3 regions of the Pseudomonas sp. GW460-LB5 genome follow, and region 3 is predicted to be linked to each of the others. Evidence: riboswitches for the same ligand, from Rfam matches in the RefSeq annotation. Region 3 holds a riboswitch; each other region holds the start of a gene.
What was found. A riboswitch is a leader RNA that binds a small molecule or an ion and turns the genes downstream of it on or off. The one in region 3 is predicted to bind cobalamin.

Region 1 (9,929 bases), on a different contig from region 3:
TCGACCGGGCGGAACTGTAGCCCGGTACGCAATGAAATCTGTTTCAGCAGGTCAAGGGTGATGCCGGTTGGGCGGTGTTCGGCGTCGTTGAACGTCAATGGCGCCAGCGAAGTGTTGACCAATACATCGATGTAGGGGTGGGCTGCGATCCAGGCTTTTTCTTCGCTGCTCAAGTCAGTGAGGTGGCGCTGCAACAGCAGGCTGGTGTTGCCACTGCTCCAGCGGCGCAGGATGTTAAGGCGCTCGCTTTCGCTTATGCGGGCCAGCGCCATGTCGACCAGCCGATGCAAGCGAGGGTTGTCGCTGGCCAAGGCAAATGCAAATGCGCCAGCCGGAACCTGACAGAAGTGGTCGATTCTCAGCGTGCCTTGATAGTTCTTGCCAATCGTGAAGTCGGTGCTGATGGCATCGCCCAGGTACGCATCGGCCTCGCCCAGATCGACGGCTGCCAACCCGGCAAGGGTCGAGCGGTACAAGCTTAACTGCGCTTTTGGATACAGACCGCGTACGGTGCTGGCCGGCAGGTAGTGATCGACCATGGCCAGGCGCAAGCCGGCGAGGTCGGGTTGGTTCTTCAGGCTGCTCCCCTCGCGTGTGACGATGACCGGCAGGTCGTCTGCATACGGCGTGCTCAGTTCAAGCTCGGCATCTGCCGCCTCGAAGGCATTGGAGCTGCCCAGAAGGTCAATACTGCCCTCCCGCAACGCGGCGATGGCTTCGTGGCGGCTATCGAATCGGCGCACCTCGACGTGTATGCCCAGCAGTTCGGCAATGATACCTGCGTAGTCTGCACTGATCCCTTCGTAGTCCTGTTGGCTGGCGTTCAATTCGAACGGTGGATAGTCGGGCCGCGAACTGCCTAGCACCAGGTATTGACGTCGCTGCAGCCAGGCCCGGTCTTCGCTGGACAGTTGCAGTGGGGCTGCTGCGCTGACAGAGCGCGCCAGCAGTTGCCGAGCTTCGCTGCGGGCCAGCAGCGCGGTGGGGGCGGCCAGGCCGATGGCCAGGAGCATGCACGCCAGCAGGCGCTTCATGGCGGCCGAACGCTCAGTAGACGCTGTTGCGTTTGGCCAGGTCGACCATCTCGACCAGAGATTCGGTTTTGAGCTTTTCCATGATCCGGCCTCGGTAGGTGCTGATGGTCTTGGCACTCAGATTCATGCGGGTACCGATATTCTTGTTGTTTTCACCGCGCGCCAGGCGCCGCAGCACCTCCATTTCACGGTTCGACAGGCTGGCAAGGCGCACCGGTTCGCTTTCCAGCGAGTTGCTGTTGACCGACATTTGCGGGAAGGTCGAATAGCCTTTGACCAGCGCCTTGAGGGCGAACAGCAGTGCTTCGTGGTCTTCTTCCTTGGTGACGAAGGCGCCGATGCCGGCATCCAGGCAACGCCGTACGTACAGGTCAGTGGCTTGGCCCGTCAGCACCATGATCTTGGGCACCGGCTCAAGGCTTTGCAGGCGTTTGATCACTTCCATGCCATCCAGACCGGGCAGGCCAATATCGAGCACGACTACATCGGGGCGCAGATCGCGGGCTACCTGAGCCACTTCGCTGCCGTTACCCACCTCACCGACAACATGAAAGCGTTCACGCTCGAGCAGTAGGCGCAAGGACAGTCGGACAATGGGGTGGTCGTCGACGATCAGCACGGTTGTCATGTGGAAAACTCCTGTCGGGATGTGGTCCGCTTCCTGGATCACTCCGGAATACGTCTGCAAGTGGGTTAATCGGAAGCGCTGCAAGATACGACCAATCCCGAAGTTTGGTAATGCCGAGTATAGAAGTGTTGATAATCCGCGTGCTTGTTGTGGAAAAATCCTACAAGAAGCGTGAAAGACATCACCCCGAGAAAGCGGCGATGTCTGTTTGGAAGGGCGTCAGGCGCAGGTGGCGTGCGCTTTGTTCACACGCTGGGTGGCGGCGGGGTTATTGGCCAGCGCCTGACCGACACGCGTCGGCCGGGGCACCAGCTGGCCGGCACAGTTCGGGCAGCGGCCTTGCAGGCGTGTGTCGGCGCAGGCACGGCAGAAGGTGCATTCGAAGGAGCAGATCAGCGCATCGGGGCTGTCGCCCGGAAGGTCAGTATCGCAGCACTCGCAGTTGGGGCGTAATTCCAGCATGGGCGTGACTCCTGTTCGCAGGCGGGAACCCGGAGTCTGCTACGCGGGCGGCAATACTGGCAATGCTCAGTCCCCAGGGCGGTACAGGTGGGCATGCCCGGCACGGTACAAGGCCGATTCGGCGAAGGGGGTATCCCCTAGCACATGGCCTACCAGGATCAGCGCCGTGCGGCGAAAATCTTTGGCTGCGACGCGTTCGACGATATCGCCAAGGGTGCCGCGCACCCAGTTCTGGTCCGGCCAGGTGGCACGATGTACCACCGCCACCGGGCAGTGCGCACCGTAGTGCGGCAGCAGTTCTTCGACGATCCGCGAGAGGTGTTTGACCCCGAGGTGAATCGCCAAGGTGCTGCCGTGGCGCGCCAGGTCGCCCAGTTGCTCCCCAGGTGGCATGGGTGAACTGTCGCCATAGCGAGTGAGTATCACCGTCTGCGCCACCTGTGGCAGGGTCAGTTCGCAGCCAAGTAGCGCCGCGCTGGCCGCCGTGGCGGTGACCCCGGGGATGATCTGGTAATCGATGCCCAGCGCCTGCAGGTGGCGGATCTGTTCACCGATGGCGCCGTACAGGCTGGGGTCGCCGCTGTGTACACGGGCCACGTCCTGGCCTTGTTCGTGCGCGCTGCGCATGGCGGCGATGATCTGTTCCAGGTGCAGCTCGGCACTGTTGATCACGATCTGGGCCTTGTGGCCTTCGAGCACGGCAGCAGGTACCAGTGAGCCGGCATAGATGATCACTGGGCACTGGCGAATCAGCCGTTGGCCTTTGACCGTGATCAGTTCAGGGTCGCCGGGGCCGGCACCGATGAAGTACACCGTCATGGAAAGTCCTTGCAGGAAAGAGGAGCGAAATGTTCAGCAGGCCAGGGCGAGGGTCGCCGGGCCCAGTACCTGGCGGGTCAGCAGTAACCCGGCGGTGCAGCCGGGCCGCTGGCTGGCCAACGCCAGTGCCGCGCTCTCGGCCACGCCCCAGCAGCCGCTGTGGGCATGGGCTGTGGCAGAGCGGTGGCTGAGCAGCGGCTCAAAGGCTTGCAGTTGTGCGCTATGGTACAGCACCAAGGGCAAGCCAAGGCGTTCGGCCAGTTGCTGCAAGCCGGGTTCGTCGGCCTTGAGGCTGATGCTGGCAATGCCGCGCAGGTCGGCGAGCACCAGGCCCTGGCTAGCCAAGGCTTGGTGCAGCAGGGTTTGCAATGTATCCACCGGGCAACCTCGGCGGCAGCCGAAGCCGGCGTAGAAGGCCGGCATCAGGCCTGGCTGGAACGGCGGAACAGCCATGCACTGAGCAGGCCCAAGGCCACCCAGAATGCAGCGTTGGTCAGCCAGGAGGCCATCTTGAACTGAGTCTCCAGTGCTGCGGGGGCCAGGCTTTCATGCACGTCGGGCTGTGGCGCGCCGATCACATGGGGGATTATCAACAACACGGCGCCCAGCGCCTTCAACAGCCAGTGCCGGGCGAACACCAGCAAGGCCAGGCCAAGGGCGGTGGCGCTGGCCGTGCCAATCCACCAGGCCTGGCGTTGCCCCAGGTCGGCGGCAGCGGTGCCGGGCAGTTCCGGTGGCAGCCCCAACGTTGGCGCCAGACAGAACACGGCGAAACCGGCCAGGCCCCACAGCACACCGGTGCCGGCACGCTGCGGTTCGCGCAGGCTGTAGAGGGCGGCGAGGATCAGGGCGAAGCCGACCGCAACCACCAGGTTGCCACCGGTGGTGGACAGCACCCGCTGCCAGCCGTCTTCCGGCGACCAGGCGTCGGCGCTGTGCTCATGGGCGGCCACTTCGCCGCCATGTTCGTGGTGTGCGGCCGGGGCCGAGGATTCGTAGGTTTCCGCCTCAAGAATCAGCGGGGCGACCCAGAAGCTTTGCAGCAGGGTCAGCAGCAGGGCCGCAAGCAGCCCGCTGAAGCCCGCGGTACGGGCAATGCGCGTGATCATCAGGCGTACTCAGTGGCAGGGGAAGGCGGCGCTGTGGCGGGTGTCGTGAGCGGCGTTGTGCACGGCCTCGATGTGCGAGAAACCGGCGAAGTACACCAGGCCCAGGCCCAGCAGGCTTGCGCCAACGGCAATGACGATGCGCTGGCTGAGGGTGACGGGGGTGGCAAGGCTGTGTGGCTTGGCGCTGGTGACGGGCATGACGCGTTCCTCTGCTTTTTGTGGGCAACGGGCAAGCGCGGCATCCCTGATGCGTGGCCGCCCAGGGGAATGCAACAGCGCCCGCCCACCGCGGGGTGTTCATGAACGCCAGGCCGGTCTCCGGGCTTGCGAGGAGGAGCAGGGCTCCTGAAAAGCGTCACCTTCCCATGCCGGACTACAAGGCACAGTGGCACAGACGCTTCACTCGCTTACCGTTGCGGGGGCAGCACCGGGCTTGTCCGGCCCTGATGGAGGGCCTGCGACGCACCGGTTTCCCGTTTCACCCCCTGGGGGGCACCTGAACGTGAGGCATAAGGAGAGCATGGGGCGGGGTTTGCGTCAATTGCCATGTGTGCGAGTGACTGCCGTGCTCAGGGTGAAAGTTTGCCCAATCATTGTGGGCGCGGGCTCGCCCGCGAACACCGGCAAAGCCGGTGCCATCCACCGCATCTGCCTGATTCGCGGGCTTGCCCGCTCCCACTGAGGTCCGCGCTAAACCCAAAGGATGTTTTCAGAAGTCATACGCCAGCTTGGTGTACCAGTACCCGCCACCTGGATGAAACGGCGGGTTGCCGTAGGCCGCCTGGTTGCCGTTGGCGTTGTACACGCCGTTCTTGTCGGGCCGTACATTGAAGATGTTGGTGCCGCCCAGGCTGACGGTCAAGCTGTCGAACAGCAGGTACGACAGGTCCAGGTCGGTAATCCACTTGGCGCCGAAGGTGCGGTCCTGGGCCTGATTCTGCTGCCAGGTTTCGACCTTGCCGTAGCGGGTGGTCTGCAAGGTGCCGGTGAAGCTACCCAGCAACCACTGACTGCCCAGTACCCATTTGGTTTTCGGGGAGGCCGCCACCAGGTCACCTTCGCGGCCATGGCCGACCACCTCGATACCGGCTGCCGCCAGCGCTGCGGGCGTGCCCCGGCTGCCGCGCACAGTGGTCTTGTTCCAGTTGAAGCCCAAGGTCCAGCGCACATCGCCCCAGGCACCGAATTCGCTGGTGTGGTCACCTACCAGGTCGAGGCCGCGGGTACGGGTGTCGAAGGCATTGGTGTAGTAGTTGATCCAGGTGGTGCGTGCCAGGCCCAGTGCTTGGAGCATATCGCCAATAGCACCGGCACCGTTCTGCCGGTCGTAGAGGTTTTCGGTCAACAGGATGCGGTCGTCGATGTCGATCAGGTAGGTGTCCAGGGTGACACTGGTACGGCGCGCCGGTTGCCAGGTCAGGCCCAGGCCGGCGTTGCGCGATTTCTCCGGGTCGAGCTTGTCGCCGCCGAATGCCAGCGCCGCGGCACTGCCAGGCGCCACGGTGCGGCGCAAGGCCGGCACCACATTGCCGTCAGCGTCCAGCGCGGTGCGGTTGTCGCTGACCGTATAGCCGCTCTGGGTCAGCGACGGGGCACGGAAACCGCTGCCCAAAGTGCCGCGGATTGCCACGGTTTCGCTCAGTTCATAGCGTGAATTGAGCTTGAAGCTGGCGGTGTTGCCCGAGTTGTCGTCGTAGTGCTCGACGCGCGCGGCGGTGCCCAGGTACCAGCGCGGGGTCAGGTCCAGGCCGAGGTCGATGTAGGCGGCATAGTTGTTGCGCTTCACATCGGCCTCGTCTTCCGGGCGGATGGTCAGCGCAGCCTGGGCGCCCACGGCGGTCTGGCCGGTGGCCAGCGCGTAGAGCGGGTTGGGGCGCCCGTCGGCCAGGGTGGCCGGGTAAGTGTAGGGCCCGACGCCGTAGGCGACGGGGTCGCCGGCGAAGGTCTGGAACCGCTCCCAACGGTGTTCCAGGCCCGCCGAGACGCGGGTTGGTACGGCCAGGCCAAACACGCGATCAAAAGCGCGGGTGATGTCCAGGTTGTTTACCCACTGGTCGAACTGCAAAGTCGCCAGGTCATCGAACGAGGTTGGCGAGGCCGGGCCGTAGGTAGGGTTGATGGTGAGGTCGCTGGACTGCTGGTTCTTGTTGCGCCCGTACGTGGTGGACAGGTCCCAGTCCCAGGCGCCGGCGGCACCCCGGGTGCCGAGCAGCCACTGGTAGTCGGTGTCTTTGATGTTGTTGAGCGGGAAGTACCCGTCGGGGAACAACTCGGGGATCGAGGCGTTGCTGTTGGGCAGTCGATAGTTGTTGAAGGCTTCGAGCTTGCGCTCGGCATAGGTGGCGAACGAATACAGTTTCAGGTCGTCGCTGATGGGCAGTTCGGCGTTGTAACCGAGGTTGAAGGCGCGCAGGTCGGGGTCGCCGTTCTTCACAGCGCGGTGGTCCCAGGCGGCCTGGCGGTCGTCCTCGAAGTAGGCCCGGTAACCAGGGTCGGCTTTGTCGATCCAGTTGGCGGTGCCGCGCTTGCGTGCCTCCCCCGACAGGTGCAGGAAACCGCCGTCACCCAGGCCGAAACCCTGGTCGCCAGCCAGCTTGATGGTTTCGCCCTGGCCGCTGTACAGCTGGCCATAGCTGCTTTCGTAATGGCCGCCACTGCTGGCGCTTTTGAGGATGATGTTGATCACCCCGGCTACCGCATCCGAGCCGTACTGAGCCGCCGCGCTGTCTTTGAGGACTTCGATGTGCGACACCGCGCTGACCGGGATCATGTCGATATCCACGGCGTTGGCACCGCTGTTGTCCGTCGAGCCGCTGGCCGGCACGGCGCTGTTGTGGCGGCGTTTGCCATTGACCAGTACCAAGGTGTAGGCCGGGCCCAGGCCGCGGTTGCTCAGCGGCCGCACGCCAGACTGGAAACCGGCGATGTTGGTGCCGAAGTTGAACGAGGGCAGCAGTTTGGAAATGGCCTCGGACAGCTCGGCGCGGCCGGTGCGCAGCAACTGTTCGTTGCTGATCACGTCGATGGGTGCCGGGCTGTCGGCGACGGTGCGCTGGTTGCCACGCATGCCAGTGGAGATCACCGTGACAGTGTCCAGGCGTTGGTCTTCGGTGGTTGCAGCAGCGTCGGCGAACGGGGTGAGCAGGCAGGCCAGGGGTAGGGCGAAAAGCGGTGTTCTAGACATCATGTCCTCGGAATACGGTGGAGCACGCAGGCGAATAGGCGCCAGGCCCTGACAGGGCTGGCGTAAGGTGTTTGGGAAGTGTTTTCCAGCACCGGCCTCTTCGCGTCGAACCGCCGCGAAGAGGCCGGTGCTGCGAGTCGAGATCTAGGCTGTGCGCGCGGTGCGCCCAGCCTCACGTTGTTCAACCAGCGCACGAATCCGCGGGATCAGGTCCTGGCCGTATTCCACCGCATCGCGCAGCTGGTCAAAGCCGCGGAACAGGAAGGTAGTCACCCCCAGTTCGTAGTAGGCCAACGCCGCCTCGGCCACCTGGTCCGCAGTCCCTACCAGCGAAGTGGAATTACCTGCACCGCCGCCCAACGCAGCAATCTCGGTCCACAGCCGGGTGTCATGCACCTTGCGCTGGCTGGCCAGCTGCACCAGGCGTTCGGAGCCGGCGTTGCTCTTGCCGAAGTTTTTCTCGCGGCGATTGCCCTGGCGGATACCGATGCGCGCTTGGGCATCGGCCAGAATACGTTCGGCGCGGGCCCAGGCTTCTGCCTCGGTACCGCCCAGAATCGGTCGCAACGACAGGCTGAAGCGGATGTGCTTCTCGCGCCCGTAGCGGGCGGCGGCCTTGCGCACCTTGGCGATGCGCTCGCGCACCTGCTCCAGCGGTTCGCCCCACATCATGTAGACGTCGGCGTGCTTGGCGGCCACTTCGACCGCGGCGTCTGACGCACCGGAGAAGTAGATGGGCAAATGCTGTACCGGTTTGACCAAGGTCAGGTTGTCTTCAACGCGGTAGTGGATGCCCTGGTGGTCGAAAGGCTCCTGGCGGGTCCAGGTGTCGCGCAGTACCTGCAGGTATTCATCCGTGCGGACATAACGGGCATCCTTGTCGAGGAAGTCGCCATCGCGCTGCAGGTCGCCGCTGTCGCCCCCGGTGATGACATTGATCGAGGCTCGGCCACGGCTCAGCTGGTCGAGGGTGGCGAACTGGCGGGCAGCGAAGGTTGGCGCCTGGAAGCCCGGGCGGTGGGCGACCAGCAGGCCGATGCGCTCGGTCAGTGCTGCCACGTAGCTGGCCAGGATCATAGAGTCCGGCGCACTGGTGTTGACCGCCAGCAATGCCTTGTCGAAGCCGCCATATTCCTGGGCCTGGGAGAAGGCCTTGATGAACGCCAGATCAACCAGCGGGCCACGGGGTGCCTGGGATTCGCTGCTTTCCTGCGGGCCGATGAGGCCGATGAACTCGAGGCTCATGAAACAAAACTCCTTGTCTGGGGGGCTCAGGCAAGCGCTGCCTGGTTGCGGCGCAGGGTGTTGCGGTTTTCTGGCACGTCGAGGCCAAAATGGCTGCGCAGGGTTGTATCGCTGTACTCAAGGCGAACCAGGCCACGGGCTTGCAGCAGCGGCACCACGTGTTCGGTGAAGTACTGCAGGCCGTCAGGTAGCAATGAGTTGATGATGAAGCCGTCGGCAGCCCCGTTTTCAAACCAGTGCTGCAAGGCATCGGCAACCTGCTCCGGGGTGCCGACGAAGTCCCTGCGCGGGCGCGAAAAGCGCAGTGCCAGTTCGCGCAGGCTCAGGCTTTCATCCCGGGCCAGCTGCTTGAGCTGGTCCGAGGTGCCTTTGTGGCTGTCGTTGCCCAGGGTGCCGAGATCGGGGAAGGGCGCATCCAGATCATGTTGGCTGAAGTCGTAGTCGTTGAATGGGCGGCCCAGGGCAACCAGGGCATCTTCGATGCTCACCAGGTCGACGGCCTGCTGGTAGCGCTGCTCGACCTCCTCGACATTGCGGCCGACGATGGGGCGGATGCCGGGCAGGATGAACAGTGCGTCCGGGGCGCGGCCATGGCGTGCGGCTCGCTGTTTGAGGTCCTGGTAATAGGCGTGGGCGTCGTCGAACGATTCCGGGCTGACAAAGATGGCGTCGGCGTTCTGCGCCGCGAAGTTGCGGCCGTCTTCCGACACGCCTGCCTGGAAGATCAGCGGCTGGCCCTGGGGCGAGCGCTGGATGTTCAACGGGCCTTTGACCTTGAAGAACTCACCTTGGTGGCCAAGGGTGTGCAACTTGGCCGGGTCGAAGAACTGGCCGCTGTGCTTGTTGCGGGTAAAGGCGTCGTCTTCCCATGAGTCCCACAGCCCCTTGACCACATCCACATGCTCACGTGCAATCCGGTAACGCACGGCATGCGGCGGGTGTTCAGCCTTGCCGAAGTTGTCAGCGGTGCCGGAAAGCCAGGAGGTCACCACGTTCCAGCCTGCGCGCCCGCCGCTGATCAGGTCCAGCGAAGCGAATTGGCGAGCTACCTGGAACGGCTCGGTGTAGCTGACCGTGACCGTGGCCACCAGGCCGATGTGCTCGGTCACCGCCGCCAGTGCCGAAAGGATGGTCAGCGGCTCGAAACGGTTGAGGTAGTGCGGGCTGGAGCGGGCGTGAATGTGCAGGCTGTCGGCGATGAAGGCGAAGTCGAACTTTGCCGCCTCGGCCAGCTTTGCCTGCTGTTTGTAGAAGCCGAAATTGACGCTGGCATCGGCCAGCGCCTGTGGGTGGCGCCATTCGCCCCAGCCGTGGCCGACGCCATGGATCATGGCGCCCAGGCGGATTTGTCGTTTGCTCATCGGAGTACCTGTGGGTTGTGTTGCAAATGGAATGGGGACAGTCATGCGTCACCTGGCCCGTGGGCGAAGATGAAGCTGGGGTGCGGG
Region 2 (9,929 bases), on a different contig from region 3:
TGCACGGCGGCATCGAACAGGCGGATAAGGTTGCCGAAGGCGTCGCGGAAAAAGCCGGAAACGCGCAAGGTCACATCCACCCGCGGGCGGTCGAGCAGGCTCAGCGGCAGTATTTCAAAATCGTCAACGCGCTGGCTGCCTGTGGCCCATACCGGCCGCACGCCCATCAGCGCCATGGCCTGGGCGATGTCGTCGCCGCCAGTGCGCATGGTGGCCGTACCCCACACCGAGAGGCCAAGCTGGCGCAGGTGATCGCCGTGGTCCTGCAGGTGGCGTTCAAGGATCAGGCTGGCCGAGGCGAAACCCAGGCGCCAGGCCGTGGTGGTGGGCAGGTTGCGCACGTCCACGGTATAGAAGTTGCGGCCGGTGGGCAGCACGTCGAGGCGGCCACGGCTGGGCGCACCGCTGGGGCCGGCAGGCACGAATCGCCCGGCCAGCGCCGCCAGCAGGCCGTTTATTTCAGCGGCGCCGCAGGCATCCAGGCTGGGCGCCACCGCTTCGCGCAAGGCGTGCACCACGTCACGCACCGGCTGCCATTCGCTCGGTTCAGGCAACTGCAGGGTGCCGCCCAGCGCTTGCTCGATCACCTGCTGCGCCAAAAGCTCCAGGCGCTCGCGGGTATCGCCACAGGTGCGCCAGGGTTCACTGCTCATGGCCAGAAGCTGCTCAGGGCGTTCGCCCTGCCAGGGCAGCCCAAGCTCACAATCGAGCGGGTCAAAGCCTGGCACCAAGGCCTTGGCCAAGGCGCGCAGCAGGCTGGCATTACCACCACGACCGTCGCCGCGCTCAACCCGCAGCAGGGCCAGCAGCGTATCCAGCCGCAGCCGCCCCTCTGGTGACTGGCCAAACACATGCAGGCCATCGCGAATCTGCGATTCCTTCAGGTCGCACAGGTAAGTGTCCAGGCGCGGCAGCCAGACGGCGGCATCATCCAACTGCCCTTCCAACTGCAGCTCGCGGTCGATGTGGTTGACCTTGACCAGTTCGAGGATGTCGCGCTGCAACTCGCGGGCACGCCGCGGATCGAGTAGCTGCGCTTCGTAGAACTCGTCGGCCAGTTGCTCCAGGTGGCGCAACGGGCCGTAGGTTTCGGCACGGGTCAGCGGCGGCATCAAGTGGTCGATGATCACCGCCTGGGTACGGCGCTTGGCCTGGGCGCCCTCGCCCGGGTCGTTGACAATGAACGGGTAGATGTTCGGCAGCGGGCCAAGCAGCGCGTCCGGCCAGCACTGCGCCGACAAGCCGACGCCTTTGCCGGGCAGCCATTCGAGGTTGCCGTGCTTGCCGACATGGATCACCGCGTCGGCGGCGAACGCGTGGCGCAGCCAGAAGTGGAACGCCAGGTAGCCGTGCGGCGGCACCAGGTCGGGGTCGTGATACACCGCGCTGGGGTCTACCTGGTAGCCCCGGGCGGGCTGGATGCCGACGAAGGTCAGCCCAAAGCGCAAGCCGGCCACCATCAGCCGGCCGCTGCGGTACATCGGGTCCTGCTCGGGCGGCCCCCAGCGCTCCAGCACTGCCTGGCGATTGGCCTCGGGCAAGCGCTCGAAGGCGGCCTGGTAGTCGGCCAGGCTCAGGCTCTGGGCGCAAGGGCGCTGGTCCAGGTGGTCAAGGTCGTTGGTCACGCCGCCGAGCAGCTGGTGGATCAGTTGCGTGCCGCTGCCCGGCAAATCGGCCAGCGGATAGCCTTCGGCCTGCAGCGCTTTGAGAATGTTGAGTGCAGCAGCGGGCGTATCCAGGCCGACGCCATTACCGATGCGGCCATCCCGGGTCGGGTAGTTGGCCATCACCAGGGCCACGCGCTTCTCGGCATTGGGCAGGCGCGCCAGCTCGACCCAGCGCCGGGCCAGCTCGGCGACAAAGTCCATACGCTCGGGGTGGGCGCGGTAGCACACCACGTCGGACTGGCTGCGCTCGCTGCGCCAGGCCATGTCCTTGAAACTGACCGGGCGGGTAATGATGCGCCCGTCCAGTTCGGGCAAGGCGATGTGCATGGCCAGGTCGCGTGCACCCAGCCCCTGTTCGCTGGCTTCCCAGCCGGGCTGGTTGTCCTGCGCGCAGATGGCCTGCAGCACCGGAATGTCACGGCGGAACGGGCGCAGGTTGGGCCGTTCGGGGCTGGACAGGGCAAAACCGGTGGTATTGACCAGCACTTCGGCACCGACTTCGTCCAGCCAGGCTTCGACCTGGTCCAGGCAGGCGCTTTCCTTTAGGCTGGCCACGGCAATCGGCAACGGGTTCAAGCCAGCGGCTTGCAGGCGCTGGCAGAACACGTCGATGAACGCGGTGTTGGCCGCCTGCAAATGGGAGCGGTAGAACAGCAGCGGCGCCACCGGGCAATCCGGGTGCCAGTGCGGGTACCAGTCTTCCAGTGCCACACTGCCCTTGGCCGGGTGATACACAGCGGTGCGCGGCAAGGGCTGCGGCTCGTCCCAGGCATAATCGCGGCCCAGCCACTGGTTGGCCAGGCAGTTGTAAAGGTTGATGGCATTGGCCTTGCCACCCTGGCGCAAGTAGTGCCAGAGGCGCTCGGCCTGGTCGCCCGTGACGGTGCCCAAGCGGGTCAGCTCCGGGTCAGGGCGATCATCGCCTGGTACCAGAATCAGTTGCACGCCCCGGGCAGCCAGCTCGACCAGTTGCTCGACGCCATAGCGCCAGTAACCGACGCCGCCGTGCAGCGACACCAGGATGACCTTGGCGTGGCGCAGCACCTGGTCGACATACAGGTCGACCGAAGCGTGGTTCTGCACCTGCATCGGGTTGGCCAGGCGCAGGCTGGGGAAATCCTCAGGCAGTTGCTCGGCCGTATCGGCGAGCAACGCCAGGTGCGAATCGCCGCTGCAGAGAATCACCAGTTCGGCGGGTGTCTGGCCAAGGTCGGCAATACTGTCGTCCGGCACGAAGCCGCCGGGCTGGGTCCGCAGCAGGTGCACGGGTCAGGCGCCCAAGGCCTGGCGCAGGCGCGCTTCCAGCTGGGCAGCGTCGAGTTCCTGGCCGATCAACACCAGGCGGGTGATGCGCGGCTCGTCGGCACGCCAGGCGCGGTCGAAGTGTTTGTCGAAACGGGTCCCCACGCCTTGCACCAGCAGGCGCATCGGTTTGCCCGGGATGGCAGCGAAGCCTTTGGCGCGCAGGATGCCGAACTCCACCACCAGCTGGGTCAAGGCGTCGAGCAACAGGCTTTCGTCAGCCTCCGGCAGGTCGATGGAAATGGAGTCGAAGGCGTCGTGGTCGTGGTCGTCATGATCGTCGCCATCGTGGTGCGAATCGTGGTGGGTACGGCGGCCATCGATGTGCGCCTCGGACTCGGCGCCCACACCCAGCAGCACCTCCAGCGGCAGCTTGCCACTGCTGGCCTCTACCACCTTGACTGCCGGCGGCAGTTCTTCGGCCACTTCGGCGCGCACCTTGGCCAGGCCTTCGGCGTCGATCAGGTCGGCCTTGTTCAATACCACCAGGTCGGCGCTAGCCAGCTGATCGGCGAACAGTTCGTGCAGCGGCGATTCGTGGTCCAGGTTAGGGTCGAGCTTGCGCTGGGCATCGACCTGGTCCGGGTAGGCGGCGAAAGTGCCGGCAGCCACGGCCGGGCTATCGACCACGGTGATGACCGCGTCGACGGTGCAGGCGTTGCGGATTTCCGGCCACTGGAAGGCTTGCACCAGCGGTTTGGGCAGGGCCAGGCCACTGGTTTCGATCAGGATGTGGTCCAGGTCGCCACGGCGTGCCACCAGCTCGCGCATGACCGGGAAGAACTCTTCCTGCACGGTGCAGCACAGGCAGCCGTTGGCCAGTTCATAGACGCGGCCGCTGGCTTCTTCTTCGGTGCAGCCGATGCTGCACTGCTTGAGGATTTCGCCGTCGATACCCAGTTCGCCGAATTCGTTGACGATGACCGCAATGCGACGGCCCTGGGCGTTGTCGAGCATGTGGCGCAGCAAGGTGGTCTTGCCCGAGCCGAGGAAGCCGGTGACGATGGTAACGGGGAGCTTGGCCAGTGTTTTCATGTCGCATTGCCCTTGGCAGAATGGCGCGGGCATGCAGGACGACAGCCGCGGACCAGGCCGGCCGGGCTTGTTCGCCACCGGATCACCCCGCCCGGTTGAAAGTCGAAAACGTTGCGAGGCAGGTCTCCTGGCTTGCACCGTTCCAGCTCCCCGTTCAGTTGAACGGCGGGCTGGCGGGATGACGCCTTCCCGCGCATTGGCGCAGTGGCTGTGTCGATCCGTTGTCAGTGCTTACAGTTGCGGGGGCAGCCGCGGCTTGTACCGCGTTCCCGTCTTAGCTTCGGCCTGGCCGAAGAACCTCGAAGTGGCAAGGCTACGCAGTGGCTGGCGGGTGGTCAACCATTGCTGCGGGGCTTGCCGACAACTCTTGGCGGCACTGCGGTACAGTGGCGACTTTGCCCACTGTCAAGGACGCCCCATGCTCCTCGCCCCCGCCATCCCGGTACTGCGCATCTTCTCGGTCGACAAGGCCAGGGAGTTCTACATGGATTTCCTCGGTTTCAGCCTGGACTGGGAGCACCGCTTCAGCCCGAACCTGCCGTTGTACATGCAGATTCACCGCGATGGCCTGATCCTGCACCTTACCGAGCACCATGGCGATGCCTGCCCCGGCTCTACAGTGTTTGCCCGCCTCGACGACCTGCGGGCGCTGGAGCATGAACTGCAAGGCAAACAGTACGGTTACGCCCGGCCCGAAGCCGAGCGCCTGGACTGGGGCCTGCAGATGCAGGTGTGCGACCCGTTCGGCAACCGCCTGCGCTTCTGCCAGCAGATCGATGACGAGGCCAACCTGTGAAGGCGCTGGGCAAACGCGAAATGGCCCGCCTGGAGCGGGAGCTGGTAGCGTGCCTGACGGACGCCTGTGAAACCGCCAAGACAGAAATCGTCGGGTTCACCTGGCTCACCCATCGCCTGGACCCTGAGAACTTTCCGGCCAGCCTGCGTATTACTTGGGTGTTTGAACAAGAGGCCGAGAAAGTCGCTGCAGTGGCGGGTGAAGCAAAGGCACGCATGCTGGCGCTGACCCGTCAGGCGTTGGACCACGCCGGCATACAACTGGATCACCCGGCCTGGCATGTACGGTTTGACAGCGAAGAGGCCTGCAAACAGAGCCACGGAGGCGACTGGGCCAAGCGCTTGACGGGGCGCTGAGCCCAGGGCCAGACAAGATCGGGCGCCGCTCGCGCGGCGCATCGCCAGTGCAGGAAACCCATACACGGCGGGCGGTACTTTACCCGCCCCCAACGGGCCGTTAGGCTACGCACTCCCCCAGTACGAGGTATTCGTCCAATGCGCCATTAATGCCGCCGTCCATTCGACGGCCAGTCTTCAGCCTCCGGTTTGCTCCGGAGATGTCGCGGCATTTGTGGAGTTGTGCATGACGAACACGTCGATCCTGACGCTGGACAGCGTCTCTTTGGCCTTGCCTGATGGCCGGCTACTGTTTACCGATCTCAACGAAACCTTCGACCAACGGCGTACCGGCCTGGTCGGGCGCAATGGCGTGGGCAAGAGCCTGCTAGGGCAGGTTCTTGCCGGCCAGCGTGCACCGAGCAGCGGCCAGTGCCGGCGCCTTGGGCCTGTCCATCTGCTGAATCAGCAGGTAATCGAGCGCAGCACCACGCTTGCCGACCTGGCCCAGGTGGGGTCGGTGATAGCGGCGTTGGAGCGCATCGAGCAAGGCAGCATCAACCCCCAGGATTTCGACACCGTCGGCGAGCGCTGGGATATCCGCGAGCAACTGCAGATGCACCTGCAACGCAACGGCCTGAGTCACCTTGACTGGCGCCAGCCCGCACGCAGCCTGAGCGGCGGCCAGGCTATGCGCGTGGCGCTGGCAGGCGCATGGCTCAGCGGTGCCGACTACCTGATACTCGACGAACCGAGCAACCACCTGGACAGCGACGCCCGTGCCCAATTGCTGAGCATGATCGAGGCCTGGGACCGAGGTTTGCTGGTGATCAGCCACGACCGCAGCCTGCTGGCGCACATGGCGCGCATTGTCGAACTGTCGAGCCTGGGGTTACAGGCCTATGGCGGCAACTACGGCTTCTATGCAGCACAAAAAGCCAGCCAGGTGGCGCAGGCCCAGCAGCAACTTGCCCGGCTCAAGCAGCAGCAACAACGCCAAGCCCGTGAACTGCAGCGCCAGCGCGAAGACCTGGAACGCCATCAGGCCCGGGCCGGGCGTCAAGCCAGGCATGCCAACCAGGCCAAGATCCTGGTCGACCGCCAGCAGGAGCGCAGCCAGGCCACGGCGGGCAAGCAGCACCGCGACCATCGCGACGCGCGGCAAGCATTGCTGGGCAAAGTGCATGACGCCGCCCGCGAGGTCGAGCAAGCCACTGCGATTACCTTGCATGCTCCCACGCCCCAGCGTCATGCGGGCCGCGAAGTGTTGGCGTTGCAGGCACTTCGCTTGCCCCATGGCACCCGCAAACCGCTTGACCTGCGCTTGTGCCTGGGCCAGCGGATGGGCCTGGTCGGCGCCAACGGCAGTGGCAAGTCCACGCTGCTAAGGCTGCTGAACGGGCAATTACCGGCATCACCACACACTTTGCGCCGCCGTGGCGAAACCGCCCTGCTCGACCAGCACTGCAGTACCTTGGCAGGCCACAGCAGCGTGCTCGAACACCTGCGCAGGGCCAACCCGGTGCTGGCCCAGGGCGAGTTGCGCAGCCGCCTGGCACAACTGGGCCTGGATGCGGCCCGCGTCGAGTTGCCCAGCAGCCTGCTCAGCGGCGGCGAGCGGATGAAGGCAGCACTTGCTGCCGTGCTGTACCGCGAGCGGCCACTCGACCTGCTGTTGCTGGACGAGCCCGGCAACCACCTGGACTTGCCGTCACTGGCAGCCCTGGAGCGCATGCTCGGGCAGTTTCGCGGGGCGCTGATGGTGGCGTCCCATGATGCGGTTTTGCTGGAAAACCTGGCACTGGATGAGTACCTGCGGTTGTAGAAACCGAAAAAAAAGCATCGCAGGCTATCAATTCGTGACTGGCCGTTCCCGATCCGCGACGGATGTATTATGGTGACGTGGTGCGCATATAACAGCAGCCCGAGCGATCGGGCACTTGCAAGACAATGAGGGTGTCATGAGCAACGAAAGCATTAACTGGGACAAGCTGGGTTTCGACTACATCAAAACCGACAAACGCTACCTGTCCGTATGGCGCAATGGCGAGTGGGACAAAGGCACCCTGACCGACGACAACGTGCTGCACATCAGTGAAGGCTCCACGGCCCTGCACTACGGCCAGCAATGCTTCGAAGGCCTGAAGGCCTACCGTTGCAAGGACGGCTCGATCAACCTGTTCCGCCCGGACCAGAACGCCGCCCGCATGCAGCGCAGCTGCGCCCGCCTGCTGATGCCGCATGTGCCGACCGATGTGTTCATCGAAGCGTGCAAGCAAGTGGTCAAGGCCAACGAAAAGTTCGTACCACCGCACGGCAAAGGCGCCCTGTACCTGCGCCCGTTCGTGATCGGCACCGGTGACAACATTGGCGTGCGCACCGCCCCCGAGTTCATCTTCTCGGTCTTCGCCATTCCGGTTGGCTCGTACTTCAAGGGCGGCATGAAGCCGCACAACTTCCAGATTTCCAGCTTTGACCGCGCCGCCCCACAAGGCACCGGCGCCGCCAAGGTCGGCGGCAACTACGCTGCCAGCCTGCAGCCGGGCGCTGAGGCCAAGAAGGCCAACTTCGCCGACGCCATCTACCTCGATCCGTTGACCCATACCAAGATCGAGGAAGTGGGTTCGGCCAACTTCTTCGGCATTACCGCCAACAACGAGTTCGTTACCCCGAAATCGGCCTCGGTACTGCCAGGCATCACCCGCCTGTCGCTGATGGAACTGGCGCAATCGCGTCTGGGCCTGACCGTGATTGAAGGCGACGTCGAAATCAGCAAGCTGGACCGCTTCATCGAAGCCGGCGCTTGCGGTACCGCTGCGGTGATTACCCCGATCGGCGGTATCGAGTACAACGGCAAGCTGCACGTGTTCCACGACCTGGAAAAAGTCGGCCCGGTTACCCAGAAGCTCTACAACGAGCTGACCGGCATCCAGAGCGGCGATGTTGAAGCGCCGGCAGGCTGGATCGTCAAGGTCGCCTGAGCTGTATCAGCTGTATAAGAACGGGGCATGCCAGCAATGGCATGCCCCGTTTTTGTTGGATGACTCACGGTCCCTGTGGGAGAGGGTTTACCCGCGAAGCAGGCACCGCGGTGGTTGGCACCGGCTATGCCGGTGTTCGCGGCTAAAAGCCGCTCCTACAGGGTCTACAGGGAACGCGCGAGGCGGCGCTGCATCAGCAGGTGCCGGGCTTTATCGAACGCCCAGTTGTACAACACGGTGTAGGGCAGAATAATCACGAAAAAGCCCAGCTCTACCATGAACGCCTGCAGCAGCGAGATATCCAGCATCCATGCCGCCACCGGCAGGCACCACACTACCAGCCCAGCCTCGAAGCCCAGGCCGTGCACGAAGCGCCCACTGGCCTTCCAGTTGATGCGTTCGGTCTGCACCCAGCGGTCGATCAGCGCGTTGTAGACCATGTTCCAGAGCATGGCGATAACCGACAGGGTTACCGCCAAGGCACCCGCAGTCGCCAGCGACTTGCCCATCACCCAGGACAACAGTGGTGCACACAGCAGCACCGCGAATGCTTCATAGCCCACGGCGTGCACCAGGCGTTCGGTAAAGGAGACCGTTTTCATTGCAAATTCCATCCATTGCGTGATTCGTGGTTCCCATGTTCTTTGATATAACTGATACTCACGACATAGCTACCATCGGTTTTATCAATACCATGCGCTACTCGCCCGAAGCTCTGGTCGCCTTTGTCGAAGCCGCATCGCTGGGTTCGTTCTCTGCTGCAGCGCGCAAATTGCGCAAAAGCCAATCCACCGTCAGCATCGCCATCGCCAATTTCGAGGCTGACGTAGGCTGCCCCCTGTTCGACCGTGGCGGCCGCCACCCCACGCTGAACGAAGCGGGCCGGCAGGTGCTGAGCCATGTCGAAGCGATCCTGGACGCCAGCGCCCAGCTTGATGCCCTGGCGGTCAGGTTGGCGCAGAACGTCGAGGCGCTGGTCTCGGTGGTGATGTCGGACAGCTATAGCGTCACCTTCCAGGGTGCGGTGATGGCACGCTTCGCCCAGCACTACCCGTACACAGAACTGCGCTGCGGCCCGGCCGAAGACGCCGATGTGATCGAAATGATCCAGCAGGGCCTGGCCCAGGTCGGCATCCTTGCGACGCAGCCCAGCTACCCCGCCGACGTTGCCGTAGCGCGCTTGCCCGAGCAGGCGGAGTTCGGTGTGTATGTGGCCAGCGGCCACCCGCTGGCGGGCCTGGAAACGGTGCAAGCGCAACACCTTGAAAACGCACGGCAGCTGTACATCAAGACCTATGCCCCCAGCCTGCACCAAGGCCGCGGCCAGGCCTGGTCGGCACCGGATTACCTCACTCTGCTGGAGTTTGCCGTGCGCGGATTCGGCTGGGCCGAACTGCCCAGGGCGCTGGTGACACGGTTTGGCAACGAGCTGGTGGAGTTGCAGATAGCGGGTTACCCGCGCCGGGTGGACATGGATGTAGCCTGGTCGAGCCGGCGGGCGCTGGGGCCGGCAGGGCAATGGCTGGTACGCCAGATGCTGGGGCAATAGGCCTCTTCCACGTTCTGGATTCGGGGTCCTGGCCCAGGGTAGCGAGCAGCGGCGGGAAGGCGCCCAGCGCTTGCACGCTCGGGTCCCGGTTTTGGCACTGATGCTTGCGTCAATAATGACTATCGAACAAGGCGATTTCTACTGAGCGGCCCACCTCACTAACCTGGCTCCATCGATTCGAATCTGGCGAATCCCCTGCATCCCGGAGCTGCTCGATGACTACCAAGGCCCGCTTCTTCCTCGCTGTCCTGGCCACAACCTGCA
Region 3 (9,929 bases):
AGGTAGGGTGTGGAAACCAGCGGGCGGCGTTCGTGCAGTGCTTCCTGAGCGCCGGGCGACTGGACAAGGGTGCCAATCAGATGCCGCAGCGGGGCGGGGGATACGGCCCGCAGCACGCCGTTGGCATCGATGACGAAAGTGGAGTTGAAGGCCATGCTCTGGCCCAGTACACGGTCGGTTTCCCCCAGCAGCGCCGCGGCATCGCTTAGCTGCCGGCCTTGTACGCCGGCGCTGAACCTCAGCTGCTGCTGGGCGTTGCCGATGAATGTCTCGGTGATGCTGGCCAGCTTCATCGCATACACCCGGTTGGCTTCCAGGGCGTGGTCGATCAGCAGTTGGCGCTGCACCCGGTAGCTGGCGAAATAGCTGGCGCACAGCATGACCAGGGCGGTAAGGGCGCAGAGCACCAGAATGAGTGTGCGTAGATCCAGGCGCAATCCGTGCTTGGCGTGTGGCAATCCTGACCTCGATTGATTGAAAGTAGCGACGACCTTTCGCGCTAGGGGAAGTGGGGAACCGCGTTCAGGAACCAGCCCTGTCCAGCGCATTCAGCTCGTCTTCTACCTGCTGCATGCGTCGCTCGACCAGTGCCTGCACCTTGACGTCGCGGGCGGTCTCACGCATCAGGGCGGTGAGTTTTTCGCTCAGGCGCTTGCCCGCTTCGGTGTCTTCCAGCGCTCTGGCCTTGGCCGGGTCCTGGGTGGCAGCAACGATGGTGGCAAATTCGGCGTCGCTGAAGTTCTTTTCGCTGTACAGCCGGAACAGGTCCTGGCGCTGGTCCTCGACGGTCAGGTACTTGCGCAGTACACCCTGGATGGTGGCTTGCGACAGCTGCGGGTGAGTGCGGCCGAGCAGCGCGGCCATGCGCTCGATGTTATGGGTATAGGCCTCTTGCAGCGGCAACTGAGCGAGGATCTGGTCTTCACGAGAGGGTTTCTGGTCGCAGGCGGTGAGGGCGGCAGTCAGCAGCAGGGGCAACAGCAACGTCTGGAAGCGAGGCATGGCGTGGCCTGGTCGGGCAGTGAAGACGGCCGATTATACCGATGTCCGCCCGGCCACGACGAGCTTTGTGATTTGCCTTGAACGGCACACTGGGGTAGAACCTTGCCCTCCCACCACTGCCAACAGCCCCATGCCGAACTGGACCCTGCAACCTGTGGCGCGCGTCGCCATTGCCGAAGTCGTGGCGTTTGTCGATAGCGCACGCCGCGAGTTGTTCCCGATGCTTGCAAAAGCGCCATTGCCGCACGACCTTGCGCATTTTGCCGAGACTTACCTGGACGGTGCGGGGTGCTTCCTTGAGGCGCGTGATGCCGGGCGGCTGGTTGCGGTGATCGGCTACTTGCCCTATGACCACCGCTTCCCTCAGCTTGATTATCACGCTGAGCGGGTGGTCGAGGTGGTGCGCCTGTTCGTGTTGCCGGCCTACCGCAGGCATGGCCTGGCTGCCGCGTTGTTCGGCGCGTTGCGCGAGCGGGCGGAGCAGGCAGGTATCGACTGCCTGTACCTGCATACGCATCCGTTTCTGCCGGGTGCGATTGCGTTCTGGGAGCGGCAAGGGTTTGCCGTGGTGAATGTGGAGCAAGACCCGGTCTGGCAGACCACGCACATGCACTTGCGATTGCCCTGATCTGTGGGAAATTGCCTACAACGGCGCTTTGGGTGTGATCGACGCGTTCATATCCAGGCCGGTCCTGCTTGCTTACCTTCCCCTGTGCACGGCTTATTCACTGCACACGAGGGAGGCTCACGATGCCACACATGGCGCTGTACAAACTCAAACTGCTTGACGAATTCGAAGACCGCACTGGCCTGTGGACCTTCGGTGATTTCGAGAACAGGTTGATGGAACTGTGGCGTGGGGCGACGCGCCATGATGCCAAAGGTATTATCAACGCGGCGCACAACGAGCGGCGCTGGCCCAGGACGGTGAAGCGCTACTTGCTTACCCATTACCGGGCGTTTGGCAATGTCAGTTCGGAGCTGCAGCGCACGTTTGCCGAGGTGCTGGCCGCGATGAGTGAGCAGGAGCAAGCGCAGTGGGGGTTGCTGCCTGCGGGTAGCGCTGTTGCCTGATGGATCCTGGGGCCGCAAACCGCCGCCAGTCCAGGCAACCCGGTCTATCAGCCCCCCCCAGACAACGGCCACTCCACCGCCAAGCGTATCTGGTCGCCGTCCAGCTCCGCCTGCGCCGTGTTCCCCCGGTGCACGTTATGCCTCACCGAGAACGTCGTCCCCTTGGCCTTGCCACTTTGCACCACATACCTCGCCTCGAGGTCGCGTTCCCAATGCTTGCCACCCTTGCCATACCCCAGGTATGCATACCCGCCATTGGGGTCGACATGCGTGCCGTCGATATCGAACCCCCGCACATACAACGCCGTCAGGTTCAACCCCGGCACCCCATAGGCCCCCATGTTCAGGTCATAGCGTGCCTGCCAGGACTTCTCGTTCGGGGCGTTGAAGTCCGACATCTGCACGGCGTTGGCAATGAAGATTGCCCCTCGCGTCACGTAGTCGAACGGGGTGTTGCCGTCGACCTGTTGCCAGCCAAGGCTGAAACCGTGCGGCCCCTGGTTGTAGCGCGAGACCAGGCTCCAGGTGGTGTTGTCGATGCGCCCGGACAGCGCCTTGCCGGTGTCTGTGGTGCGGTACAGGTTGAGGTCCAGGCTGATGCTGCGTCGGTCATCCAGCGCGTGGCTGAGGGTGCTACCCAGGTAGTGCTGGTTCCAGCTGTCCTCGTAGCGCGAGGTGTACAGGCTGCCGCTGAAGGCTGCACCGGGGTTCCAGACCACGCCCGCCAAGTCAAAACTGTTGCCCTGCTTGCCGTTGGAGTAATTCACCACGAAGCCCTGGTCGTGGCTGGAGGCATTGCGGTCGGCGCTTTCGTTGAAGTGCCCGGCCACCAGCGTTAGCGTGTCCAAATCGTTGCTGGTGAGGAAGAACCCTGTGGCGGTTTCGGGCAGCAGGCGGCTGTCGGAAGAGCTGAACACCGGGGTTTTGACGCGTTGTTCGCCATAGGACAGTACAGTATTGGATACCCGCAACTTCAGCGCCGCGCCTGCGCGGCTGTATTCGTTTTTTGGATGCCCGTCGTTATCCATCCCCAGCAGGCGTGCTTTGCCCGCGCGCCCGCCGCCACTGTCGAGTTGTACGCCCAGATAGGCATGGGCATCGACGCCGACACCGATCAGGCCCTGAGTGAAGCCGGACTGAAATGTCCCCATCAAACCGTAGGCCCATTCCTCAGCCTTGCCATCACGTTCGCTGCGCGGTTTGTAGGCATTGCGCGCGGCACTGTTGCGCCCCCCGTGCCGGTAGTTGCGTTGGTCGAATACGCTGCGGTTGAGGATGCTCCAGCTGCTGTCTTCGACAAAACCGTTGCTTTGCGACTGAGCGGAGTCGGCCAGGGCAAAGGGCGACAACCCCAACAGTGGCAGCGCCAACAACAGCCGGTTCATCGCGCTGCCTCAAGCTTCTGCAACTGGGCTGCGAAGCGGGCTTGCGCCCGCGCAGGCAAGCTGGCTGGCAACTCGGTAGCCGGCGCGTCACCGACCTGAATCACCATCACCATGCCCATCGCCAGGTGCGGAATGCATTGGATGCCGTATACCCCCGGCACGCTGAAGGTCTGCTCGAACGGCTGGTTCAACTTGCTCTTGAAGGCCTCGGACCCCGCCGGTAGCAGGCCGGTCACGCTGGCCGCATTGTGCCCGTTCTGGGTGGGCAGAAAGCGCACCGTGTCGCCGGGGGCAATGCGCAGGTGGTCCGGCTCGTACACCATGGCGCCCTCGCTGCCGCGGTTGAGCATTTTCACTTCATGCACCTCGGCCAGTGCGGCCGGGGCAAGCAGGGCGCTGGCAAGCAGCAGGGCGACAGGGCGCAACAGCATCAGTGGAACTTCCTGGTTCAGGGGGCGCGAAAACGCAGGATGCGCGCGCCATCGAAGGGATCGGTGAGGTAGCGGGCATGCACGCCAAAGGTGCACAGCAGGCGCTCGGGGGTGAGGACTTCGAACGGTTTGCCAAGGGCGACCAGGCGGCCCTTGTCCAGTACCGCGACGCGGTCGCAGGTGAGTGCCTGGTTGAGATCGTGCAAGGCCACCAGCGTGGTCACGGGCAGGGCTTGAACCTGTTGCAGCAGGCTTAGCTGGTGCTGAATGTCCAGGTGGTTGGTCGGCTCGTCCAGCAACAGTACCTGTGGCCGTTGTGCCAGGGCGCGGGCGATGTGCACGCGCTGGCGCTCGCCACCCGACAGCGACCCCCACAGGCGTGCGCGCAGGTGCAGGGCGTCGAGGTCAGCCAGGGCCTGTTCGACGATGGTACGGTCCTCTCGAGAGAAGGGTGCCAATGCCGACAGCCAAGGTGTGCGGCCCAAGGCAACGGCGTCGAACACACGGATTGCGTCGAGGGTGTCAGCTTGTTGCTCGACCAGTGCCAGGGCCTGCGCAACCCGGCGGCGGGGCAGTTGTGCCAGCGGTTCGCCCAGCAGTTGCACGTTGCCACTGGCCGGCTTGCGCAGCCCGGCCAGCAACTTGAGCAGTGAGGACTTGCCGGAGCCGTTGGGGCCTACGATGCCCAGGGTTTCACCTGCTACAACGCTCAGCTCGATATCGCGCAGCACGGCAGTGCCGGCCAATTGCAGCCCTAGGCCCTGGCAACTCAGCGGCGCAAGCTGTACAGCTGTCATGACCGTCATGAGTGCCCTCGGCGGCTGACCAGAATAAGCGCGAAGACGGGCGCCCCGATCAGTGCGGTGACCACGCCCACGGGAATCACCTGGCCCGTGATCAAGGTGCGTGAGAGGACGTCGGCGGCAATCAGGAACAGTGCACCGCCCAGTGCGCTGGCGGGCAACAGGCGGCTGTGGCCTGGGCCGAGCAGCAGGCGCAGGGCATGCGGAATCACCAGCCCGACAAAACCGATGGCGCCGACGATGGACACCATCACGGCCGTCACCAGCGCTGTGCAACTGATCAGCAGTAGCTGGGTGCGCCGCACCGGGATGCCCAGCGATGCAGCCGAATCGGCGCCGAAGGTGAAGGCATCCAGTGCGCGGCGGTGCCACAGGCACACTACCAGGCCAAACAGCGCCACCGGTACGGCCAGCCACACCGATGGCCAGCGCACGCCGCTGAGATTGCCCAACAGCCAGAACAGGATGCCGCGTGCCTGTTCGGCGGTGGCCGACTTGGTGATGAGAAAGGCGGTGAGAGCGTTGAACAGTTGCGAGCCGGCGATACCGGCGAGGATCACCTGCGCGTTGTTGCTGCCAGGGCCGGCCGCGCGGGCCAGTACCAGCACCAGGGCGAACGCAGCCAGCGCCCCCATGAAGGCGCCCCCGGACATGCTCAGCGTCAGGCTACCCAGGCCCAGCAGGCCGACCAGCACTGCACCGGTCGAGGCGCCGGCCGACAACCCCAGCAGGTACGGCTCGGCCAGCGGGTTGCGCAACAGCGCCTGCAGAACCACACCGCAGGTGGCCAGGCCGGCACCGCAGGCTGCCGCGACCAGGGTGCGGGTCAGGCGGTAGTTCCAGACGATGCCGGCGTCGATCGGGTCAACCGGGTAGCCGGCCTGCCACAGCTGGTTGGCCAGCACCTGGCCGACCACGCTGGGCGACAGGTTGGTCTCACCAATGGCGGTGCCGGCCAGCAAGGCGGTCAGCAGTGCCGCCAGGGCAACGGCGATACAAGGTAGCAGGCGGCTCATCACTGGGGTGCTTTACCGCTGGCAAAGGCGGCGGACAGCGTCTGCAGGCCACGGAACAGGCGGATGCCGGCCTGCATGGCGTCGGCGTCGAGGACGATGATGCGATCGTGTTTCACCGCGTCCATGTTGCGGGTTACCGGGTCGTTGCGCAGAAACTCCAGCTTCTTCTGGTAGTCGTCGGCGGGGAAGCGGCGGCGGTCCATGCGGGCGATGATCAGCCAGGTGGGGTTGGCCTTGGCCAGGGTTTCCCAGCCTACGGTCGGCCACTCCTCGGTGGATTCGACCACGTTGCGAACGCCCAACGTGCGTAGCATGAAGTCCGCGACCCCTTGACGGCCCGCCACGTAAGGGTCGATGTCGAGGTCAGCGCTGGAGAACCAGAACAGTGCCGAGGTGGCAGACAGGTCCTTGCCGGCCAGTTGCGCCTTGGCGCTGTCCAGGCGGCCTTTCAGCTCGGCGTTCAACGCAGTGCCGCGGTCCTGCACATCGAAGATCTCGGCCAGCTGGCTGACGCTCTTGTAGATGCTGTTTACCTGAAACGCCTGCAGGCGGGTGCCGTCGGCGCCGACCAGGTTGTCTTTGCCTTCGCAGTCCGACGGCAGCAGGTAGGTGGGGATCTTCAGCTCATCGAACTGCTCGCGGGTGCCGACCACACCCTGGGCGCCGACCATCCATTCGAACTGCACGGTCACCAGCTGCGGGCGCTTGCCGACCACGGCCTCGAAGCTGGGGTCATTGTCGGCCAGGCGCGGCACCTTGTCGTTCTGCGCCTGGTACTCGGGCAGCACGTTGTTGAACCACAGCGAAGTGCCCGCCAGCTTGTCGCCAAGCCCGAGTGCGTAGAGTATCTCGGTGCCGGCCTGGCCGATGGTGACGGCGCGCTGCGGGGCCTGGGCGAAGGTCTGCGGTTTGCCGCAGTTCTCGACCGTGAGCGGGTAGTGGGTGGCGGCGGCCTGGGCCAGGCCAGTGAGGCCGAGGCCGGCGAGCAGGGTGGCGAAACGGGGCAGCATGCTGGGCGATCTCCTATCGGACAGTTCGGGTGAGGAACGCACGGACAGGCATCGCCGAGCCCCCGCCGAGGGCAGGGGCAACACTGATGGCCAATCCCGGACACCCCGCCGGTTGGTAAATGTAGGCCGGCAGGTCTCCTGACTGGTGCGTCATGGCCCGGCTCCGGCCTTCCCGGGTTGTGGCCCAGTGGCATCAATGGAGCAGGCTCGGCACCTACAGTTGCGGGGGCAGTTCCGTTTGGCCCGTATTGGCGGGCCTGGGATTCCCTATTAATTCCGTGGTGGAAACCGGCGGCCCGCATGGTAGACCATCGTGCCGCCGGGTGAAAACGCTTTTCAGAAGTACTTCAGCCAGGTGATGTCGCGGCGGCGCGCTTTCAGGCGAGCGAACCCGCGCACCGGCAGGTACAGCGAAACCGCCAGCACCACTGCACCCAGCCACACCGCCGCGATGCCGTCGAAGCCGAAGTAGTCGCCATGGTTGAGGCCGAACAGCGCCACGCAGGCCAGGTACAACAGCTTCAGCACGTACAGGTGCAACAGGTAGAAAAACATCGGTGCTGCGCCAAACACTGCCAGCGCGCTGACCCAGCGGGCCTGGCCGGCGCGCTCGAAGGCGCGCAGCAACAGCAGGCCGCAGCCCAGGGTCAAGGCCAGGAACAGCAGTGAAGGCGGGTACTTGGTGATGTTGAAGAAGCTCATCACGGTTTGTGTGAAGGTGGGGTAACCGCTCCACGGCGCCTCGCCGTAGCCGTTGAACATGCGCAACGCGACAAAGCCCAGCAACGCGATCAAACCCGCCAGCAGCAGGCGCTGCTGGCGCTGGCCAGCCGCACTGCCCCGGGCAAACCAGGGGCCCAGGCCATAACCCAGCGCGATGACGCCGATCCATGGCAGCACCGGGTAAGACGTGCGCAGGCGCAGGTTTTCGGAAAACTCAAGCCAGCCCCGGTCGTGCAGGATTGCCCATGGCACGTGCAGGGCTGACTCCACACCAAAGTGCAGGCCGTCGAGCAGGTTGTGGCCGGCAACGATGGCTGCGCCCAGGGCGAGCAGGGCAGCACGTGGCAGCCATACCAGCAGCGACAGGGCGATCATGCTGACGCCGATGGCCCAGATGACTTGCAGGTAGATGACGCTGGGGGGCAACTGAAAGGTCCAGGCGAAGTTGACCAGGGTGAATTCCAGCACCACCAGGAACAACCCGCGCTTGAACAGAAACGCCGAGACATCGCCGCGGCCTTGGTGCTTTTCGCCGTACAGCCAGGCCGACAGCCCGGTTAGCAGGACAAACACTGGCGCGCACAGGTGGGCCAGGGTCCGGCTGAAGAACAGCGACGGCTCTGTGGCTTCGATGGTCATCGGGTCGCTGACCTGTCGGTGCAGGAAGAACGTTTCGCGGACGTGGTCCAGAAGCATGAACAGGATCACCAGGCCGCGCAGGGCATCGATGCTTTGCAGGCGCTGGGTGATCAAGGAGGGCGTGGCGCTGGCGCTTGTCATGGAGGGTCGCTGATAGGAATTAATGTCATGTGAAACGTTATCTTATAACTAATCGATGAGAGGTTGGTAGAGGTTTTTGTGTTGCCTGTGCCGGTCTCTTCGCTGCGCAAGGCTGCTCCTACCGGTCGGTGGTGACTGGCAGGAGCAGCCTGGTGCTGCGAAGAGGCCGTTACAGGCAACTCAGGTCAGAAGGTGTAATCAACCGTCGCAAAGTACGATCGTGGCATCCCCATCAACCACTGCTGCCCACTGAACGCCGACTGCACATATTCACGATCAGACAGGTTGTTCAACTGCAACCCCAACTTCACATCCGGCAGCACCTGCCAGGCGATGTTGGCATCGACCACGGCGTAGCCGGGGGCACGTTGGGAATTGGCAGTATCGGCATAACGCTCATCCACGTAGCGCACACCCATGCCGGCCTCTACCTGCTGGCCGAAGCCTTTGCTCAGCCACAGGTTGGCGGTACGCCGTGGCACGTTGGCCGGCCGGTTGCCGGCACGGTCCTGCGCTACACCGCCGACCATCTCGTCGAAATCGTCATACCTGGCGCGTACCAGCGACGCATTGGCCGACACCTGCCACTGATGCGCCAGTGCCAGTTCCAGGGTTGCCTCAAGGCCATCTGACGTCTGCTGCCCAGCCTGTTGTTTCTCGTGGGTGATCGGGTCGTCCACCAGCAGCTTCTTTTTGACGATGTGGTAGGCGGCCAGCGTCCATTCGCCACGGCCGTCCCAGAAGCGCTGCTTGAGGCCAACCTCGGTCTGTTTCGCCTCGGTCAGGTCATAGTGCATCTGGGTGGGGCTGAGGCTGATGAGGTTGTTGACCCCCTCCTGGCTGGTGGAGTACTGCCCGTACAGCGCCAAGTCATCGGTGACTGCGAACACCAGCCCGGCGCGCCAGTTACCACCTTGCAGGCTGCGGTCGCTGCGGCTGTCGTTGGTCAGGTTGGTGCGGTCGATGTGGTTCTGGTCGCGGCGCACCCCAGTGACCAGCGACAGCCGGTCGCTCAGTTGCAAGCGGTTCTCGACGAACAGAGCGAAGGTGTGGGTGCTGGACAAGGTTTGCGGGCGCAGCGGCGAGGCGCTGTGGAACCCGCCCGGTTCTGGCTGCCATGGGTCGATGTAGTCACCGCCCACATCGTTGTAGGGCGCATTGCTGTCGACGTTGAAGCGGACCTTGTTGTATTCCGCGCCGACCACGGTCTTGCTGGCCAGGCTGAACAGCCTGTGGTCAAAGGTGAAGGTCTGGCGGTCGCCGAACTGTTCCTGGTTGTGCTTGATCTCCAGGTAGCTGCCGCGCTGCAATTGCTGGCGCTCGGCGTCCCAGCTGTAGTCTTCGGCATTGCGCCAGTGGCGGCGGCTTTTGATGTAGTACAGCTGGTTGCTGGCGCTGACGTGGTCGTTCAGCGTCCAGTCCGTGGTCAGCCGGGTCCACTCATCGACGTAGTGCTGCACGTCGTTCTGCACGTTGTAGTTTTTCTTGCGCAGGCTGCTGCGGTAGTGGCCGTCGATCAGCGGGGTGCCGTAGTAGTTGGCAGGCTCTGCATCACCACGGTCGTGGGCAAGGGTGAAACTGAGGTCGTCACTGGCATCGAAACGCAGCGCGGCACTCAGGGCCAGGCTGCGCGATGTGGTGCGGTCGACCCAGCCGTTGCCGGCCTGCTGGTTAAGGGTCAGGCGATAGCTAAGGCGCTCGCTGA

Region 1: linked by a shared signal. The riboswitch ahead of AC07XM_RS11130 (CbtB domain-containing protein) and the one ahead of AC07XM_RS21965 (ABC transporter substrate-binding protein) in region 3 are both predicted to bind cobalamin.
Region 2: linked by a shared signal. The riboswitch ahead of cobW (cobalamin biosynthesis protein CobW) and the one ahead of AC07XM_RS21965 (ABC transporter substrate-binding protein) in region 3 are both predicted to bind cobalamin.

Annotation. Positions count from the first base shown of each region.
Region 1 is NZ_JBWKXT010000014.1:34,664-44,592, reverse strand. Features, by position in the region: gene AC07XM_RS11160 (transporter substrate-binding domain-containing protein) at 1-1,034, opposite strand, end outside; gene AC07XM_RS11155 (response regulator transcription factor) at 1,048-1,662, opposite strand; gene AC07XM_RS11150 (DUF1272 domain-containing protein) at 1,882-2,124, opposite strand; gene cobM (precorrin-4 C(11)-methyltransferase) at 2,191-2,943, opposite strand; gene AC07XM_RS11140 (cobalamin biosynthesis protein) at 2,977-3,366, opposite strand; gene AC07XM_RS11135 (CbtA family protein) at 3,366-4,052, opposite strand; gene AC07XM_RS11130 (CbtB domain-containing protein) at 4,062-4,250, opposite strand; cobalamin riboswitch at 4,345-4,567, opposite strand; gene AC07XM_RS11125 (TonB-dependent receptor plug domain-containing protein) at 4,762-7,236, opposite strand; gene AC07XM_RS11120 (LLM class flavin-dependent oxidoreductase) at 7,381-8,481, opposite strand; gene AC07XM_RS11115 (LLM class flavin-dependent oxidoreductase) at 8,508-9,842, opposite strand.
Region 2 is NZ_JBWKXT010000003.1:91,010-100,938, forward strand. Features, by position in the region: gene cobN (cobaltochelatase subunit CobN) at 1-2,933, opposite strand, end outside; gene cobW (cobalamin biosynthesis protein CobW) at 2,937-4,004, opposite strand; cobalamin riboswitch at 4,105-4,321, opposite strand; gene AC07XM_RS04090 (glyoxalase superfamily protein) at 4,423-4,800, shown strand; gene AC07XM_RS04095 (hypothetical protein) at 4,797-5,156, shown strand; gene AC07XM_RS04100 (ATP-binding cassette domain-containing protein) at 5,383-6,960, shown strand; gene AC07XM_RS04105 (branched-chain amino acid aminotransferase) at 7,097-8,116, shown strand; gene AC07XM_RS04110 (multidrug/biocide efflux PACE transporter) at 8,281-8,718, opposite strand; gene AC07XM_RS04115 (LysR family transcriptional regulator) at 8,811-9,665, shown strand; gene AC07XM_RS04120 (hypothetical protein) at 9,881-9,929, shown strand, end outside.
Region 3 is NZ_JBWKXT010000041.1:44,538-54,466, reverse strand. Features, by position in the region: gene AC07XM_RS22005 (sensor domain-containing diguanylate cyclase) at 1-458, opposite strand, end outside; gene AC07XM_RS22000 (hypothetical protein) at 523-1,002, opposite strand; gene AC07XM_RS21995 (GNAT family N-acetyltransferase) at 1,133-1,630, shown strand; gene AC07XM_RS21990 (hypothetical protein) at 1,753-2,076, shown strand; gene AC07XM_RS21985 (OprD family porin) at 2,124-3,461, opposite strand; gene AC07XM_RS21980 (pseudoazurin) at 3,458-3,892, opposite strand; gene AC07XM_RS21975 (ABC transporter ATP-binding protein) at 3,910-4,698, opposite strand; gene AC07XM_RS21970 (FecCD family ABC transporter permease) at 4,695-5,711, opposite strand; gene AC07XM_RS21965 (ABC transporter substrate-binding protein) at 5,711-6,721, opposite strand; cobalamin riboswitch at 6,833-7,029, opposite strand; gene AC07XM_RS21960 (acetyltransferase domain-containing protein) at 7,058-8,224, opposite strand; gene AC07XM_RS21955 (TonB-dependent receptor) at 8,410-9,929, opposite strand, start outside.